DNA from 2 places in the Mesorhizobium sp. M0058 genome. Region 1 is predicted to be linked to the other one. Evidence: predicted binding sites of a transcription regulator. Region 1 holds the regulator's gene; the other holds the start of a gene.
The links. Region 1 encodes LexA, which represses DNA repair genes until DNA is damaged. Its sites were predicted from a motif close to TGTTCNNNNTGTGTTCNG; they were not measured.
Positions count from the first base shown of each region.

Region 2: the regulator LexA is predicted to act here: its motif matches at 1,996-2,013, upstream of NKJ75_RS15440 (helicase-related protein).

Region 1 is NZ_JAMYUQ010000009.1:227,315-236,511, forward strand. Features, by position in the region: gene NKJ75_RS17675 (AMP-binding protein) at 1-1,193, shown strand, start outside; gene kynA (tryptophan 2,3-dioxygenase) at 1,190-2,026, shown strand; gene kynU (kynureninase) at 2,132-3,376, opposite strand; gene NKJ75_RS17690 (GntR family transcriptional regulator) at 3,545-4,309, shown strand; gene lexA (transcriptional repressor LexA) at 4,513-5,295, shown strand; gene NKJ75_RS17700 (ComEC/Rec2 family competence protein) at 5,289-7,745, opposite strand; gene arr (NAD(+)--rifampin ADP-ribosyltransferase) at 7,857-8,273, opposite strand; gene gltX (glutamate--tRNA ligase) at 8,735-9,197, shown strand, end outside.
Region 2 is NZ_JAMYUQ010000008.1:106,385-115,581, reverse strand. Features, by position in the region: gene NKJ75_RS15440 (helicase-related protein) at 1-1,840, opposite strand, end outside; gene phbB (acetoacetyl-CoA reductase) at 2,536-3,261, opposite strand; gene NKJ75_RS15430 (acetyl-CoA C-acetyltransferase) at 3,391-4,575, opposite strand; gene phaR (polyhydroxyalkanoate synthesis repressor PhaR) at 4,878-5,492, shown strand; gene NKJ75_RS15420 (GNAT family N-acetyltransferase) at 5,538-5,993, opposite strand; gene NKJ75_RS15415 (rhodanese-like domain-containing protein) at 6,044-6,463, opposite strand; gene ftrA (transcriptional regulator FtrA) at 6,553-7,545, shown strand; gene NKJ75_RS15405 (citrate/2-methylcitrate synthase) at 7,542-8,681, opposite strand; gene NKJ75_RS15400 (citrate synthase/methylcitrate synthase) at 8,775-9,197, shown strand, end outside.

The DNA of each region.
Region 1 (9,197 bases):
GGCTGATGGACGAGATGACCGCCTGCGCCAAGGGCAGTGCGTATCTCAAGCAGGTCATTGGCTTCGACGGCACGGCCAACCATGACGCGGAACTCGACCGCGCCGCCCTCGACAAGCCGGTCACCTTCACTGCCGTCAACACCGGCCGCGACGATGTCGCCCTGCTCGGCTTCACCTCCGGCACCACCGGCGTGCCGAAGGCGACGATGCATTTCCACCGCGACCTGCTGATCGTCGCCGACGCCTATGCCCGCGAAATCCTGGAGGTGACGCCCGACGACATCTTCGTCGGCTCCCCGCCCCTTGCCTTTACCTTCGGTCTTGGCGGGCTCGCCATCTTCCCGCTGCGTTTCGGCGCCGCGGCGACGTTGCTGGAACAGGCGACGCCACCCAACATGATCCACATCATCGAGACCTACAAAGCGACCATTTCCTTCACCGCTCCAACCGCCTATCGGGCCATGCTCAAGGCCATGGATCAAGGCGCTGACCTGTCCTCGCTGCGCGTCGCGGTTTCGGCGGGCGAGACGCTGCCGGCGCCTGTCTTCGAGGAATGGACTGAGAAGACCGGCAAGCCGATCCTCGATGGGATCGGCGCCACCGAGATGCTGCATATCTTCATCTCCAACCGCTTCGACGACATGAAGCCGGCCTCCACAGGCAAACCCGTCGGCGGCTATCAGGCACGCATCGTCGATGACGAGATGCGGGAGTTGCCGCGCGGCTCTACTGGCCGGCTGGCGGTGCGCGGCCCGACCGGCTGCCGCTACATGGCCGATGCCAGGCAAAAGGACTATGTCCGCGACGGCTGGAATCTCACCGGCGATACGTTCACGCAGGACGAGGATGGCTTCTTCCACTTCGCCGCGCGTTCCGACGACATGATCGTCAGCGCCGGCTACAACATCGCCGGCCCCGAGGTCGAAGCGGCGCTGCTCTCGCATCCCGACGTCGCCGAATGCGCGGTGACCGGCGCCGAGGACGGTGAACGCGGCCAGATCGTCGAGGCGCATATCGTGCTTGTGCAAGGTGTTTCGCCGGACGCATTGACCGTCAAACGCCTGCAGGACCACGTCAAGGCAACGATCGCGCCCTACAAATATCCGCGTTCGGTGAAGTTCATCGACGCCTTGCCCAAAACCCAGACCGGCAAGATCCAGCGCTTCCGGTTGCGCGCGGAGAAGAGCAATTGATTAAGCCGCACGATCCGGCGTCCGATGGCGCGCAGATGTCGTTCAAGGAGCGGATGTCCTACAGCGACTATCTGCAGCTGGACAAGGTGCTCGATGCGCAGGCGCCGCTGTCTTCGGCCCATGACGAGATGCTGTTCATCATCCAGCATCAGACATCGGAATTGTGGATGAAGCTCGCTTTACACGAGATCGGCGCCGCGATCCGCTCTATCCGCGCCGACCGCCTCGAACCGAGCTTCAAGATGCTGTCTCGCGTCGCGCGCATCTTCGAGCAGCTCAACAATGCCTGGGACGTGCTGCGCACGATGACGCCAAGCGAATACACCGAGTTTCGCGACGCGCTCGGCCAATCCTCGGGCTTCCAGTCGTGGCAGTACCGCGCTATCGAGTTCATGGCCGGCAACCGCAACCTTGCCATGCTCGGGCCGCACAAGCACCGGCCCGACCTTACGGACAGGCTGGAAGCCATCCTGGCCACGCCGTCGCTCTATGATGAGGCGCTTCTGCTTTTGGCGCGCAATGGCTTCGACATCGGCGCCGACGCCAGTCGCACGGACTGGCGCGAGACGCGCGTCGAGAACGAAGAAGTGCTGGCTGCCTGGCAAACCGTCTACCGCGACCCGCAGCGCTACTGGATGCTCTACGAACTGGCCGAGAAGCTGGTCGACTTCGAGGATTATTTCCGCCGCTGGCGCTTCAACCACGTCACCACGGTCGAGCGCATCATCGGCTTGAAGCGCGGCACGGGCGGCACCTCAGGCGCCTCCTATCTGAAGAAGATGCTGGAGGTCGTGCTGTTTCCGGAGCTCTGGACGGTCCGCACCCGGCTCTAGAGCATTTCACCGTTTAACGGAAACGGCGAAATGCTCTAGCTCTTTGATTGACGCAATTTCGGACGGAAAACCGCTTCACACTTTTCCTGAAATTGCTCTAGTTTCTCACGTAACCGCGGTCTTCACCGCGAAGCGGGCGTCCTGCCAGGCGCCGGTGCGCAAAATATCCTCCAGCGCTTCGACCGCCTGCCAGACATCGCCATAACCGACATAGAGCGGCGTGAAGCCGAAACGGATGGTCGACGGCGCCCGAAAATCGCCGATCACGCCGCGCTCGATCAGCGCCCGCATCACCTGGTAGCCATGCGGGTGGAGGAACGACACCTGGCTGCCGCGCTGGCTGCCGTCGCGCGGGCTTTCGAGTTCAAGGCCGTAGGCGCCGCATCTGGCTTCGACGAGCTGGATAAACAGGTCGGTCAGTGCGATGCTTTTTCTGCGCACCGCCGCCATGTCGACGTCGTTCCAGATATCGAGCGCGCCCTTGAGCGCCCGCATCGACAGCACCGGCTGCGTTCCGCACAGGAAGCGGCGGATGCCGCTGCCGACGGCAAAGCCCTGCTCGAAGGCAAAGGGCCGCGCATGGCCCCACCAGCCGCTGAGCGGCTGCCTGATATCACCATGGTGGCGCTCGGCCGCGTAGATGAAGGCCGGCGAGCCCGGGCCGCCATTGAGGTATTTGTAGGTGCAGCCGACAGCGAAATCGGCATTGGCACGGTCGAGTTCGACCGGCAAGGCGCCGGCGGTGTGGCAGAGATCCCAGATGATCAGCGCGCCGGCGTCATGTGCCTTGCGCGTCAGCGCCGGCATGTCGCGCAACTGGCCGGATTTGTAGTTGACGTGGTTGACCAGGATGACGGCAACGCTGTCGTCGATCAGCTCCTCGATTGCGGCCGCGTCGACGCCCTCCAGCCGCAGCCGCGTTCTCGGCCGGGTGGAGGCGACGCCTTCGGCCATGTAGAGGTCGGTCGGGAAACTGTCGCCCTCGGCAACGATGACCGACCGATCCGGCCGCATGCCGAGCGCTGCGTGCAGCAGCTTGTAGATGTTGATCGAGGTTGTGTCGCAGACCACCGTCTGCCCGTCAGCCGCGCCGATCAGTCGTCCGAGCTGATCTCCCAGTTCCACTGGCATGTTGAACCAGCCAGCCGTGTTCCAGGCGCGAATGAGGTCGTGCGCCCATTCCTGCGTGGCGGCCTGCTGCAATTCGCTGAAGACGGCTGGTGACGCGGCACCCAGGGAATTGCCGTCGAGATAAATCACGCCTTGCGGCAAGACAAAGCGTTCGCGCATGGAGCGCAGCGGATCGGCGGCATCCATTGCTTCGATTGCAGCGAGATCGGGTGTCATCATGATTCGGCGCCCCTCCATGGACAAACGCGCGCGGCGGAGCCTGCCCGCCCAAACATGCCGGCGATCTTGAGGGGTCGCCCTTGAACTGTCAAACATTATATATAATTCACCCATTGAAAGGCTTTGATATATAATGCTCAGCCGAGCGTTTATGTCTGATGGATCACGATGCTGGATGACGAGCAGACCTCGAAGACGGAAGTGGCCTATCGCCTGCTCAGGCGCGATATTCTTGCGACCCGGCTGGCGCCTGCCGCGCCGTTGAAGCTGAGCACGCTGCGCAACACCTACGGCATCGGCTGGACGCCGTTGCGCGAGGCGCTGTCGCGGCTGGAGGCGGAACGGCTTGTGACCGCCATCAGCAACCGCGGGTTTGCGGTCGCTCCCGCCTCTCGGGCGGAGCTCGAGGATTTGGCGCGTGCGCGGCTGGTGGTCGAACTGCCCCTGCTGGTGGAATCGATCGAGAAGGGCGACCGTGAGTGGGAAGACGCGGTCGTTGCCGCCCACTATCGTCTCTCACGGTGCGGGTCTGTTCTCGACGATCCATCGGATGATGCGGTCGACGCGTGGTACGAAAAACACGATGCCTTCCATGCGGCGCTGCTCAGTGCCGCGACATCCAGCTGGCTGCTGCGCTTCAATGCGACGATTTCCGACCAATTGCATCGCCATCACCGCTTTCTGGGTCTGGTCCCGACGCTGCGCGCCGCCGCCGGCCGCACGGATGGACACCGGAAGGCCGTGGCGGCCCTGCGCGACGCCGTGGCGATCGAACACCATACCGCCCTGATGGAAGCGGCCCTCGATCGCGACGTCGAACGTGCGAAAACTCTGATGACCGCTCACATCGGCTACACGCTGCAGGTCTATGCCCAGAGCGAACCCGGCGCGGATGCTGCGCAGCCCCGTCCGAAAAGGAAGCGGCGGTCGTAGCCGACGCGCAGGGCACTTTGGCTTCGTTTCACCCGTTGCCGGCAAATGGGCGCAGGCGGCGCCCGCAGCGCCGAACGTTACGCTGAACAAAACGTCAACACATTCATTAAACTTTAAAAGGTTGCGGAACACAACTGGAACAGATAGTGTTTGTTCTGGGTTTGTTTTTTCTGATTCTGATTTCAGAACCCTTGGGGGCCGCGATGCTGACGCGCAAACAACATGAGCTTCTGATGTTCATCCATGAACGCCTGAAGGAGAGCGGAATCCCGCCGTCCTTCGACGAGATGAAGGAAGCGCTCGACCTCGCCTCCAAGTCCGGCATCCACCGCCTGATCACGGCGCTTGAGGAGCGCGGTTTCATTCGCCGGCTGCCGAACCGGGCGCGCGCGCTGGAAGTGCTGCGGCTGCCCGACTCGATCGCACCAGGCCTCAATGCGGCGAGGAAGTTTTCGCCGAGCGTGATTCAGGGCAGTCTTGGTCAAACCGGCCAAGGGCAAGGCGGCCAAGGACAAGGCGCGATGGGCCAAGGCGGTCTCGGCCGCCAGATCAAGCCGGGCTCGCCGTCGCGTTCGATGTCGGCCGGCAATGACGATGCCGTTTCCGCGATTTCAATCCCGGTTATGGGACGCATCGCCGCCGGCGTGCCGATCGACGCCATCCAGCATCAGACCCATTCGATCTCGGTGCCGCCCGATATGATCATGGGCGGCGAACACTACGCGCTCGAGGTCAAGGGCGATTCGATGATCGAGGCCGGCATTTTCGATGGCGACACGGTCATCATCCGCAATGCCGACACAGCCAGCCCCGGCGAGATCGTGGTGGCGTTGGTCGACGATGAGGAAGCGACCCTGAAACGCTTCCGCCGCAAGGGCGCCTCGATCGCCCTGGAAGCCGCCAACCCGGCCTACGAGACCCGCATTTTTGGACCGGACAGGGTGAAGGTGCAGGGCAAGCTTGTCGGATTGATCCGGCGCTACTGAGCCGGCTTGGGTTTGTACTTTTCACGCTGGTTGTAAGGCGGCAGGCCGCGCGCTTCGCGGGAGAAGCGGCGTTGCTCGTGCCAGGGGCGATACGGCTTGTCGACGGCGAAGCGGATGGTTGGCGCTGCAGCTGCCGATTGCGGATCGAAGAAGACGGCGGCGCTGCCGTCGCGGGCCAGCTGTTTCTTCGTCACGACCAGCACCAGCGGGTCGCGGCACGGATTGTAGGCGGTGGCGTCATCGATGACGATCAGGCTCGCGAAGGCACAGGCCGGCCGCGCCGTCTTGCGGTCTTTCGCAAGCGCCACAATGGCTCCGGAAGGGTGCCGGGCGATACAGAGATCGCCGGTGCAATAGAAGGGCGAGCCGGGCGGCAGATCGAGCGGATCGAGATCGAACCGCGTATCTGTTGCCTCGAAAATCTCAGGTGGGATAATGGTTTCGGCCCGCAGCGCCCGTTTCCAATTGTCCGTGGTGAATTCGTTGGAGCGTTCGCGGTTGAGGGCGAGTTCGCCGCCACCGATCGGCATGGCCACCAGATGCGCATCCTCGGATATGAGCACGTCGGGCGTAAGCACCTGCGGCACCGTCAACAGGCCGGCCAGCGCGAAAGGCACGGCCGCCAACCTGAGCCAGGTGGTGGCCATGGTGGCGATGACGAGGGCGACCGCCACCAACAGCACCGAGCGGATGGAGATCAGCCCGACGGCGTCGACCGGCGAGCGCTCGGAAATCCAGGCCGATATAGCGATCATCGCCATCAGACCCTTGCCCATCACATAGAGGAACGGCCCGTCGGCGCCGAACGGCATCGCCAGTGCGCTGAGCACGGCAAAAGGCATGACGATCAACGAAACAATCGGCATCACGGCCAGATTGGCGATCAGGCTGAGCGGCGACACACGCTGAAAATGCCAGATGGCGAACAGCAAGGTTGCACTGCCGGCGATGATCGAGGTCATGGCGAGGCTGCCCATGGCCAGCGCGAATTTTCGCGACAGGAAGCCGACGAAGGAGCGCTTTGCCGGCGGCGTTCTCACCTTGTCGGCGCGGTAATCGGCCCAGCCGGCATAGGCGCCGACAAGGGCGGCGGTGGCAGCAAACGACATCTGGAAGCTGGGACCGACCACCTCGTGCGGCGACACCAGGATGACGGCAATGGCGGAGATCGCCAGATTGCGCATGGTGAGTGCGGCGCGATCAAACAGCACGGCGACAAGCATGACCGCCAGCATGATGAAGCTGCGCTCGGCGGCAACCACGACGCCTGAAATGACGAGATAGGCGGCGATGGAGACGAGTGCTGCCACTGCTGCATATTTCTTGACTGGGCGGCGCGAAGAGAAATCGGGAAACAGCGCAAAGGCGCCACGCAGCAACACCATGATGGTGCCGGCAACCAGCGCCATGTGCAGGCCGGAGATGGAGATGATGTGGTAGATGCCGGTGCGCCGCATCGCTTCGTTGACCTCGTCCGGGATGCCGGCGCGCACCCCGACAATCAACGCCGCGGCAATCTCGCCTTCGGCGCCGCCGATTTTGCCCCTGATATGGTCGGCAATGTTTTCGCGCGCGTTCTCGATTGCCGAGGAGAGCCGCGCGGTCAGCGGCGGCGGTCCCTGCGTAGCAATGGTTTTCGGATTGCCGAGAAAGAAGCCGCTGCCGCCGATACCGGTGAAATAGCTGTCGAAGGAGAAATCGTAGCTCTCCGGCCGCACCGGACCGGTCGGCGGCAACAGCCTGGCATAGCCGGTGATCAGGGAGCCGGCGGTCATATCGGCGGGAACGGTCCGCGCCGAGAGCCTGACCCGCTCCGGGGCGTAGCGCAGCTCGGGGTAAGCGGTCGAAACCACATCGAGCGTCAGCCTGATGCGGCCGCTTTCCATCTGTTCGAGACTGACGACGCGGCCGGTCAGCCGTGTCTGAATCTCGGAGCCGAGCATCTGCGTTCCGGCGCGCCAAGTCTCGACTTTGGCGGCGACGACGCCGAGCGCGCACAGCATCGCGGCCATGCAGAACAGATGCGTCCTCGGCCGCGATCGCGTGGCGAGGGCGCAACATGTCGCCAGCACCACAATGGCGATTGGCTGCGCAAAGCCGGGCTCGCCGGCCAGCGAGAAATAAATGATGACGCCGGCCGCCAGGAAAACCGGCACCAGCAGGAAGGCGACGCCCCGGTCGAGCTCCGTGTTGGCGGCCACGGCAAGGCTGCGGCGGAGCGCGGGCCATGACGGACGGCGAAGCCGTCTGCGCAGACGGGCGATAGATCCGGGCGCTGTGACTTGCGCCGGCAACGCGTGACCGGGCAGCGCAGGCGCGACGCCGGGATGCGGCTCAGGCAGCGCGAGGGGCAGCGGCTCGGCATAGGGACTATCGGCAAACAGCGAGCGTTCGCTGACGCTTGCCTCGGCGCCTTCGCCTTCCTTCGTGCCCCGGCCACGTCCAGCCATCGGGTCTGCCCCTTGCGCCCCAGACCCCTATGCTACATGAACGCGCAAAGCGCGAAAGTCCGCGTGATCACGTCCACCGCGCCGGAATCGACCATCACCTGGCAAGGACGCTCAATCCTCAATCATATCCTGGCCCTCCGCTCTCACGCGAGCAAGCCCATCGTGCATTGCCTTCAATTGTTCCGGTGTATGACCCTGCCATTCACCGAGTTCACCCTGGATGAGCAACGGATCACGGGAGCGGTAGGATTTCGTCGGATTACCGGGAAATTTTTTGTCGGTCAGGTTAGGGTCATCCATAAAAAACCCCGTCGGCTTTACGATGTAAATCCTTTGACGACCGTCACCCGTTGCAAGCTCTGCTCCCCAGATGGCGGCTTCCAGTGTCTGGGTGAAATAGATCCATGACAGTGGTTTACCTCTGAAATTGGAAGGGTGGCCGACGCTCAGCAGATCCCCGGGTTTCAAATCCGCCCGGGTACCATGGTAGAACGGATCACCCTCCGTATGGTCGGCGTTTTCGGTCATCGGTAGTCCTTCTTTCAATCATGCCTCCTTCGTGGCGAGACCGGCCTGCACACAGTTGCGGTGTTCACGATAATGATTGCAGAAAGGTCAATATGCGTGACCAAGCCAACGCTGTCACGGCGGCGTTGTAGTCGGGCAGTGCCGCATCCGTGAAGAAATGTCCGCTCGTCAGAGGGGGCTACCACCGTCGCAGCGATGTTCCAGGCACTGTGACGGACGCTGCAGCCGAATGAAACCCAGACATTGACGCTGCTGCCAAACGAGGTTGCGCGGAGGGTGCGAACAGATTTTGTGCTACAAGGCTCCAGCGCCAGTTGACGCAACCGATAATTGCCGACGTGCCCCGGCCACGTCCAGCCATCGGGTCTGCCCCTTGCGCCCCAGACCCCCTATGCTACATGAACGCGCAAAGCGCGAAAGTCCGCGCGATCACGCTCGCTTTCCAAGGTTCCGAGAGTTCCATGTCCGACACGGTCGTCACCCGTTTTGCCCCCTCGCCCACCGGCTATCTGCATATCGGCGGCGCGCGCACGGCGCTGTTCAACTGGCTGTACGCCAAGCACACCGGCGGCACGATGGTGCTGCGCATCGAGGACACCGACCGCGAACGCTTCAACGAGGCGGCGACACAGGCCATTCTGGATGGGCTGACCTGGCTCGGCCTTTCCTGGGACGGTGAGGCCATATCGCAGTTCGAGCGCGCGCCGCGCCACCGTGAGGTGGCCGAGGAGCTGGTGCGCCTGGGCAAGGCCTATTACAGCTACGAGACGCCTGCCGAGCTCGAGGCGATGCGCGAGGCCGCACGCGCCAAGGATCTGCCGCCGCGCTACAACGGCCAGTGGCGCGATCGTGCCCCCTCGGAGGCGCCTCCCGGCGTCAAGGGCGCCATCCGCATCAAGGCGCCGACCGAGGGCGAAACCGTGG
Region 2 (9,197 bases), on a different contig from region 1:
CGAAACGCTCGGCGCGCGCGGCGACCTTGTCTCGGGCGGGGCCGGTCAACTGCTCGTCGGCCAAAAGCACCAGGCGCGGCTTCAGCGCGTCCTCGCCGGCAACCAGCGTGCCGATCGGCGCGCCGATCCAGCGCAGCGTGCCGTCGGAGCCGAGCGCAAGGTCGCCATTGGCGCAGGCGCCGAAGCGTTCGGCACGCGCCTCGAACTCGGCGGCCAGCGCTTTTTGCGCTGCCGTACGCACGGCCTTGGCGTCTTCGCCGCCGGCGCTCTGGTCGGCGGTGAAGCGGAACCCTTGCAACTCGCCGACATGATGGCCTTCGACAAGGACGGTTCCGGTAGGACTGATTTCGGCTTCAGGCATTGTATTTTCTCTAAGGCGCCGCATGAGGACGGAAGTCCTGCGGTCTACAAACCGTTTCGTCAACCGCTCATGCAGCGCATCCGACAATCTGTCTTCGATTTCGCGCGTCTTTTCCCGCCAGTGTGCCTGATCGGCCAGCCAGCCCGGCCGGTTGGACACGAATGTCCAGGTGCGGATCTGCGCAATGCGGTGCGACAGCGTGTCGATGTCCCCCTCGGTCGTATCGGCGCGGCGCACCTGCTCGGCCATGTAGTTCTCGTCGACATGGCCGTGTTTGGCGAGGTCGGTGTAGATAGAAGCGATCAGGTCGGAGTGCTGGGCCGGCGCGATCTTGCGGTAGTCCGGCAACGCGCAGGCTTCCCACAGCAGCGCGACGCGCTTGGCATTGGTAGCCAGCGCGCGGATGTCCTCGTCGCGGGAGAGATGTTCGAGCGCCTGCGCATCGACCGCCGGCAGCGCGCGCGTCAGGCCTTCGACCGGCGCGTTGGCCTCGATCGAGCGCTTCAGCGCGTCGAGGCTGGCGAAGTCGAAATGCGCGGTGCGCCATTGCAGCACCTTCACCGGATCGAACTCGTGCCCCTCGATGCGCTTGACCAGTTCCTCGTCCAGCGGATCGACCTGGCCGGTGACGCCGAAGGTGCCGTCGCGCAGATGCCGGCCGGCGCGGCCGGCGATCTGGCCGAGCTCGGCCGCCGTCAGGTTGCGGTACTGGTAGCCGTCGAATTTGCGGTTCTGGGCGAAGGCGACATGATCGAGATCAAGGTTGAGCCCCATGCCGATGGCGTCGGTGGCGACGAGATAGTCGACGTCCCCTGCCTGGAACATTGCCACCTGGGCATTGCGGGTGCGGGGCGACAGCGCGCCGAGCACGACCGCCGCTCCTCCTTGCTGGCGGCGGATCAGCTCAGCGATGGCATAGACCTCGTCGGCGGAGAAAGCGACGATCGCCGTACGCCGCGGCAGGCGGGTCAATTTCTTCGAACCGGCATAGGCCAGGTGCGACAGGCGAGGGCGCGTCACCACCGAGACGCCTCTCAGCAGCTTTTGCAGGATGCCATGCATGGTGGCCGCGCCGAGCAGCAGCGTTTCCTGGCGCCCGCGCAGGTGCAGGATTCGGTCGGTGAAGATATGGCCGCGCTCGAGGTCGCCGGCGAGCTGCACCTCGTCGATGGCGACGAAGGCAACGTCGGTCTCGCGCGGCATGGCTTCGACGGTGCAGACCGAATATTTCGCGCCGGGCGGCTGGATTTTTTCCTCGCCGGTGATGAGCGCCACCTTGTGGGCGCCGACCTTTTCGCAGACGCGGGCATAGACCTCGCGCGCCAGAAGGCGGAGCGGCAGCCCGATAATGCCGCTCTCATGCGCCACCATGCGCTCGATGGCGAGATGGGTCTTGCCGGTGTTGGTCGGACCCAGCACGGCAGTCACGTCGCGGCCCGACAGGATCAGCGGCTCGGTGTGTTTCGGCTGGATGTTCATCGGCCTGGAGATGAGGCTTTCTGCATCGTGTTGTCGGGAGCGCGCCTCGCGTGGCGCGTATGACAGGCGACACATAGGGATTTCAGGCGCGAAGCGAAAGCGGAATGTTCCGGCCGGCAGTCCCACGGTTCGTCGTTGAGGTCTCAATTAACAGTTGGAACGAGTCTGGAACGAATCGGAGACGAATCAGTGACTCCGGCAGATTCAGCTTTTGTTCACGGCTACATGTGGATTTTGCGAGCCTGAGTCTCACCATATGCTGAATCGCGGAAACTGGCCCGATTCCTGCAAGGCGACCATTGGCGTTAACCTTTGCCGGCCGGGCATCGTCGTGATCCGATACGCCTCGGCCAACATTATGAAATTGCTGAATTTTCTTAATCGGCCTTAACCATTTTCCGGTGGTATTCGGCCTTGGTCGTTAACGTTCCGCTCAAAGCCGGAACGAATGGGTGACGAATCAGCGATGGCGGGATTTTCCTGGTTTGTTCACCCCAACATCTTGTGTTATCCACAGCTTGTCCACCGAGAATTCACAGCTTGCGAACCGGGTTTTGCACAGGGCGCCTAAAAATCGTTAATCTTTGCGTGCCGGAACGGGTCAATGTCTCGCGCGCAGCCCGGGGAACATCGCCGGCCGGCGATGAAAAACGGGCCATAAGGCGGCCCGTCCTACCGGGCGAAATTGCTGTCGTTCAGACGAAGTACTGGCCGCCATTGGCGGTGATGGTCGAGCCGGTGATGAAACCGGCGTCCTCAGAGGCGAGGAAGACGACGCAACGCGCGATCTCTTCCGGTTCGCCGAGGCGGCCGACCGGGATCTGCGGAATGATGCGTTCATTCAGCACCTTCTCGTCGATCGCCTTGACCATCTCGGTGGCGATGTAGCCGGGGCAGATGACATTGACTGTGATGCCCGCGCGCGCGCCCTCCTGCGCCAGCGCCTTCGAGAAGCCGATGTCGCCGGCCTTTGCGGCGGAATAGTTGACCTGGCCGGCCTGGCCTTTCTGGCCGTTGATGGAGGAGATGGTGATGACGCGGCCGAATTTGCGGTCGCGCATGCCGCCCCACAGCGGATGCGTCATGTTGAAGACCCCAGACAGATTGGTGTCGATGACTTCCTTCCACTGCTCGCGCGTCAGCTTGTGGAACATGGCGTCACGGGTAATGCCGGCATTGTTGACCAGCACCGAGACCGGGCCGAGATCGGCCTCGACCTGTTTGATTCCGGCGGCACAGGCGTCGTAGTCGGCGACCGACCATTTGTAGGCCTTGATGCCGGTTTGTGCGCTGAACTTCCCCGCTGCCTCGTCATTGCCGGCATAGTTGGCTGCAACGGTGTAACCGGCATTCTTCAGGCCGATCGATATGGCGGCGCCGATGCCGCGCGATCCACCGGTGACGAGCGCTACTTTGGTCATTGAAAGTTCTTCCTCCCTTTGGTCGGAAGAAGGGAATAGGGAATAGGGAGTAGCGAGTAGGGATCGATATCCCGCCGCGCTGCTCCTTCTTCCCCATTCACTACTCCCTATTCACTACTCACTTCTCTTTCACAGCGCTTCCACGCACAGAGCGACGCCCATGCCGCCGCCGATGCACAGCGTGGCAAGGCCTTTCTTGGCGCCGCGGCGGCGCATCTCGAAAACCAGCGTGTTGAAGACGCGGGCGCCCGACGCGCCGATCGGATGGCCGATGGCGATGGCGCCGCCATTGACGTTGACGATCGACGTATCCCAGCCCATGCCCTTGTTGACGGCGCAGGCCTGCGCGGCGAAGGCTTCATTGGCCTCGACAAGGTCGAGGTCCTTGACCGACCAGCCGGCCTTCTCGAGCGCCCGCTTCGACGCGGGTATAGGTCCGGTGCCCATGATTGCCGGATCGACGCCAGCCGTCGCCCAGGATGCGATGCGCACCAGCGGGGTGATGCCGCGCCTTGTGGCTTCAGCCTCGCTCATCAGCAGCGCGCCGGCGGCGCCGTCATTGATGCCCGACGCGTTGGCGGCGGTCACGGTGCCGTCCTTGTCGAAAGCCGGCTTCAGCTTGGACATGGCGTCGATGGTGGCGCCGTGGCGGATGTACTCGTCCTGGTCGACGACAGTGTCGCCCTTCCTGCCCTTGATCGTGAAGGCGACGATCTCGTCCTTGAACTTGCCGGCCTTCTGCGCGGCCTCGGCCTTGTTTTGCGAGGCGAGCGCAAACTGGTCCTGGTCGTCGCGGGTGATCTGGAACTGGCGGGCGACGTTCTCGGCGGTGTTGCCCATGTGGTAGCCGTTGAAGGCGTCCCACAACCCGTCCTTGATCATGGTGTCGATCATCTTGTAGTCGCCCATCTTGACGCCGGCGCGCAGGTGCTCGGCGTGCGGCGACAGCGACATCGATTCCTGGCCGCCGGCGATGATCACAGTGGCGTCGCCGGCGGCGATCTGCTGCATGCCGAGCGCGATGGCGCGCAGGCCAGAGCCGCAAACCTGGTTGAGCCCCCAGGCGGTGGTCTCCTTGGGCAGGCCGGCATTGATCGACGCCTGGCGGGCGGGGTTCTGGCCCTGCGCGGCGGTCAGCACCTGGCCGAGAATGACCTCGTCGACTTCGCCCGGCTCGACGCCGGCGCGCGCCAAAAGCTCCCTGATGACGACGGCGCCAAGTTCATGCGCCGGGGTGGCGGCGAAGGCGCCGTTGAAGGAGCCGACAGCCGTGCGTGCGGCGCTGGCAACGACGATTGAATTGGAAGCGGACATTTTTCTCTCCAGACTTCGAGGTGTCGTGTTCTTGGGGGCTTGTTGGGACTTTTCTTGCCCGTTCCACACCCCAAGTCAAACCGGAAATGGGCATGCCGGCCAAGCGCCGCAAGCAGGGCGCGAGCGGCCGGCGCGATCGCCCAACCTTTGCTGCGCAGCATAATTGGCCGGCCATGCAGCAATAAATGATGCCGCACTGCACAAAGCGCTTGGAATTATAGAGCTTTTGCGCATATCCTTAAAAATGGCGCAATCGTTACCGGCGGCTTACTCAGGCGCGCCGGTGTCCCGGGAGGATGCTGATGGCCGCGAAAGACGACCCTATCATTATCAAGAAATATGCCAATCGCCGGCTCTACAATACCGGCACCAGCACCTATGTGACGCTCGAGGATCTGGCCGAGATGGTCAAGAAGGGCGAGGAGTTCACCGTCCAGGACGCCAAGACCGGTGACGACATTACCCATCCGGTGCTGACGCAGATCATCTTCGAACTGGAGAACAAGGATGGGCAGAACATGCTGCCGATCCCGTTCCTGCGCCAGTTGATCGCTTTCTATGGCGACCAGATGCAGCAGATCGTGCCGAGCTTCCTCGAACAGTCGATGATGGCCTTCTCCAAGGAACAGGAGCGGTTCCGCGAGCAGATGAAGGGCGCGATCGGCAAGTCGCCGCTGGATGTGATGAAGATCGCCACGCCGATCAAGGCGCTGGAAGAGCAGACACGCCGCAACATGGAAATGTTCCAGAACGCGATGCGCCTGTTCACGCCCTTCCCGACCGCCGCCACAAATGCTGCGGCCGCGGCTGCACCCGAGCCGGCCCGCAAGGATGTCCCGGAAAAGAGCGGCGACGACCTTCAGGAACTGAAGCAACAGATCGCCGCCATGCAGCGCAAGCTTGACACCATGTCGTAAGCGACCGCCGCATGGTCGACCGCCCTCAGTTGGTCGAGGCGGCTGTCACGGGTCGATTTTCAGCTGCCACGGTTCCCAGATATCGTCGGGCTGGCCGTCGAGCGAGCGGTAGAAGGCTTTGGCCGGCGAGTTGGATTTCAGCACCGTCCATTTGATGGCGGAGGCGCCAATGCTCAAAGCGTGTTGGCGAAGCTGTTCAACAAGCGCATGGCCGACCCCCATGCCGCGCGTCGCTTCAGTGACGTAGAGTTCCTTCAGCCAGACAACCGGCTTCAGGTCGTAGGTCCAGGGGATGAGGTAGTGGACGGCGATGCCGACGATCACGCCCTCTCGCTCCGCCACCAACACGCCGAACCGGGGCGATGGCCCCAGCCCGTGCTCGATGAGGTTCGCTTCGGTGACGCGAAGCTTGTCGTCATAACCCTCGAAGACGGCTAGCGCCCGCATGAGGGCGAGCACCGCACCGACATCCTGGCGCTCGAATGGACGAATTCTAACCATCGCCTTCTGCATGCTTGCTCAGTCTTCAAGGCCGACCATATCGCGTGGCCTCACGCGTGCAAGACACCGGGCTCCTTGCCTGAAGCGAAAGGAAGGTCCTCGTCCTGCCAACCGGTTATGCCGCCGATCATGATCTTCACGGGACGACCGAGGCTGGCCAGCTTGAAGGCCGCCTGATCCGCGCCATTGCAATGCGGTCCCGCGCAATAGACGACGAACAGCGTCCTTTCGGGCCATTGCACCATCCGCCCGGCCGATATTTCGCGGTGGGGCAGATGCAGCGCGCCCGGCACATGGCGGCGTCCATAGGCTTCCGGCGAACCGACCACATGCAGGAGAACAAAGTCCGGCTCTCCGGCACGCAGTGCGGCGGCGACGTCGGAACAGTCGGTCTCGACGGAAAGCCGGCGCAGAAAATGGTCGCGGGCGATATCCGGCGATGCCGCCGGAATGTCTGTCACGTGGCTCATCCTCGTATCTCCATTGCTGATGCGACGGAGAGATAAGACAGGAAGCAGGGCGATTGCAGCTGGCAGCTTTGCCATATATCGTCAAGATCATGCCATCCTCTGCCAATCCGCGCCCTGCCAACCCTCTTGTCGTTGCCGTTGCCTATGACGGCCTGTGCACGTTCGAGTTTGGCGTGGCGGTTGAGATCTTCGCCTTGCCCCGGCCGGAAATGGGTGAGGATTGGTACCGTTTTGCCGTTGCCGGGATCGATGGCGGTGAAATGCGCGCGCTGGGCGGCGTGCGTATTGTTGCCGACGGCGGGATCGATCTGATCGGCCAGGCCGGCACGGTGATCGTACCGGGATGGCGCGGAACGGAGGCTCCGGTGCCGCCGGCGCTGATCGAGGCGCTTCGAAAGGCACACGAGCGCGGCTCTCGCATTCTTTCGATCTGTTCGGGCGTGTTCGTGCTTGCCGCCGCCGGCCTGCTTGCGGGCAAAAGGGCGACCACGCATTGGCGCTACAGCGAGAAGCTGACGGAGATGTACCCCGACATCACCGTGATCCCGGACGTTTTGTACATTGATGAGGGCAATGTGCTGACATCGGCAGGCAGTGCCGCGGGCATCGATCTTTGCCTGCATCTGGTTCGGCGCGACTTCGGCACCAAGGCTGCAAACATGGTGGCGCGCCGTCTGGTGGTACCGCCGCATCGCGACGGCGGCCAGGCGCAGTATGTCGAGAGTTCCGTACCCGAGCCACATGAGCGCAGCCGGCTTGGACCGTTGATCGACAGGATGCGCGCCGATATTTCTGCCGACTATCCCGTCGCCATCTTGGCCGAGCTTGCCGGGATGAGCGAGCGGACGTTTCTGCGCCGCTTTGCGGCCGCAACCGGCGTCACGCCGGCGCGCTGGCTGCTGTCGGAACGGCTTTCGCGGGCGCGCACGCTGCTGGAAGACACCGCCATGCCGATCGAACGGATTGCCGAGACCGCCGGCTTTGGCGCGGCAGGCACGTTGCGGCATCACTTCCGCCGGCAATTCGCCACGACGCCCGTCGCGTACCGTGCGCGTTTCGGGAACACGGCCAGGTCGGCTTAAGTCACGCGTCCCTCATAGCGGCCACGCGGCCTGATGATGCTGCCGCTCGCAATCTGTTCGACCATATGCGCGGCCCAGCCGACGCTGCGTCCAAGCGCGAACAAACTGAACGGTGCATCGCGCGGCAAGCCAAGGCCGCGCGTTAGTGCGGCCAGGGCGAAGTCGATGTTGGGCTGGGCACCGGCCGCCGCCATGGCGCCTTTTTGCAGCTGTTGCAGCGTCTCGTCGACAGGGATGACTTCCAGAAGTGCGGTGGCACGGGGATCGCCGTCGGGATAGAGCGGATGGCCGAACGCCGGCAAGGGCCGATCATGGCCGAGCCAGCGCCGGATCGCCGCATCCGCGCCGTGGGCTGCTGCATCTTCAGCCAGTTGCATCACCGCTTCGCCGGCGCCACCGTGGCGCGGACCGGACAGCGTTGCCAGGCCGGCCAGCAGGCATGCGGCAGGCGAGGCGCCTGTGGACGCTGCGACGCGGGCGGCGAAGGTCGATGCGTTGAGTTCATGATCGGCGAGCAGGACGAGGGCGCAGCGGATCGCTTCCGCGCCGGCATCATCCACCGACCAGCCCTGCGCCAGGCGCTTATGGACGGGCGCTGTGCCGGTTTCGGCGCCCAGCGACTGCGCCAGCGCTCCGACTGTGCGCGCGGCCTCGGTGCACAGCGAGGCGGCGCTGCGTCCTAGCGAAGGCCGCCCGTGGCCTGCAAGCATGGCAAGCTGCGCAAAGGCCGAGGCGCGGCCGACTGGATGAGGCGCTTCAGATGACGGAGCTTTGAAAGCCACCGGTTCAGGCGAGGCCCAGAGCACAGCAGCGGTTTCCTCCAGCGTCGCCGCTTTGGAGAGCGCAACGGCGTCTTGCCCTCGATAGATCAGTCGACCGTGCAGCACAGTCGAAATCGCGGTGATAATCGAGGGTTCGCCCCAGGCAATCGCACTTTCGGCGATGGCCGACGGACTGCGGCCGCGCGCCCGGCGGGTCGCCAGTGCGGCGATGTCGTCGGCGCGGTACTGGCTGCGGCGCGGGTCGCTCTCATCCGGCCGCATGCCGATGCGGCCACGGCTGACATAGGCGTAGAGCGTCTGCGGCCGGACCTTGAGCCTTTCCAGCGCCTCTTCCCGCGACAGCCATTCGGACATTTTCAGCCCATACATTGATTATATTGATCAAGATTGATCGAGGCGCAGCCTAACCCTTATCTCCCATGCAGAAAAGCTGCAAGGAGATGAGATATGGCGAACGGGCTCGATGATGTGGTGGCGGCGGAGACCGTGCTCTCCGATGTCGATGGCCTTGGCGGCCGCCTGACGATCCGCGGTCATTCGCTGCCGGAATTGGCGGGACGCTGGCGCTATGCGCAAGTGGTTCGCCTGTTGCTCGACGGCTTCTTCGACGGCCTTCCCGGCGATGCCGAACTGGCAGCGAGGCTGGGCAAGGCTCGCGTCGAGCTGTTCGAGCGGCTTGCGCCCTCGCTGCCGCTGCTCGCACCGCTTGAGATCTATAGCGCCATGCGCGCCGGCATGGCGCTGCTGCCGGATGGCGAGACGCTGACGGACGCCTTGCGGCTGATCGCGGCGCCCGCCGTGCTGACGCCGGCTCTGCTGCGGCTGGCGCGCGGCGAGCAGCCGACCGCACCTGACGCCAAGGCCGATCAT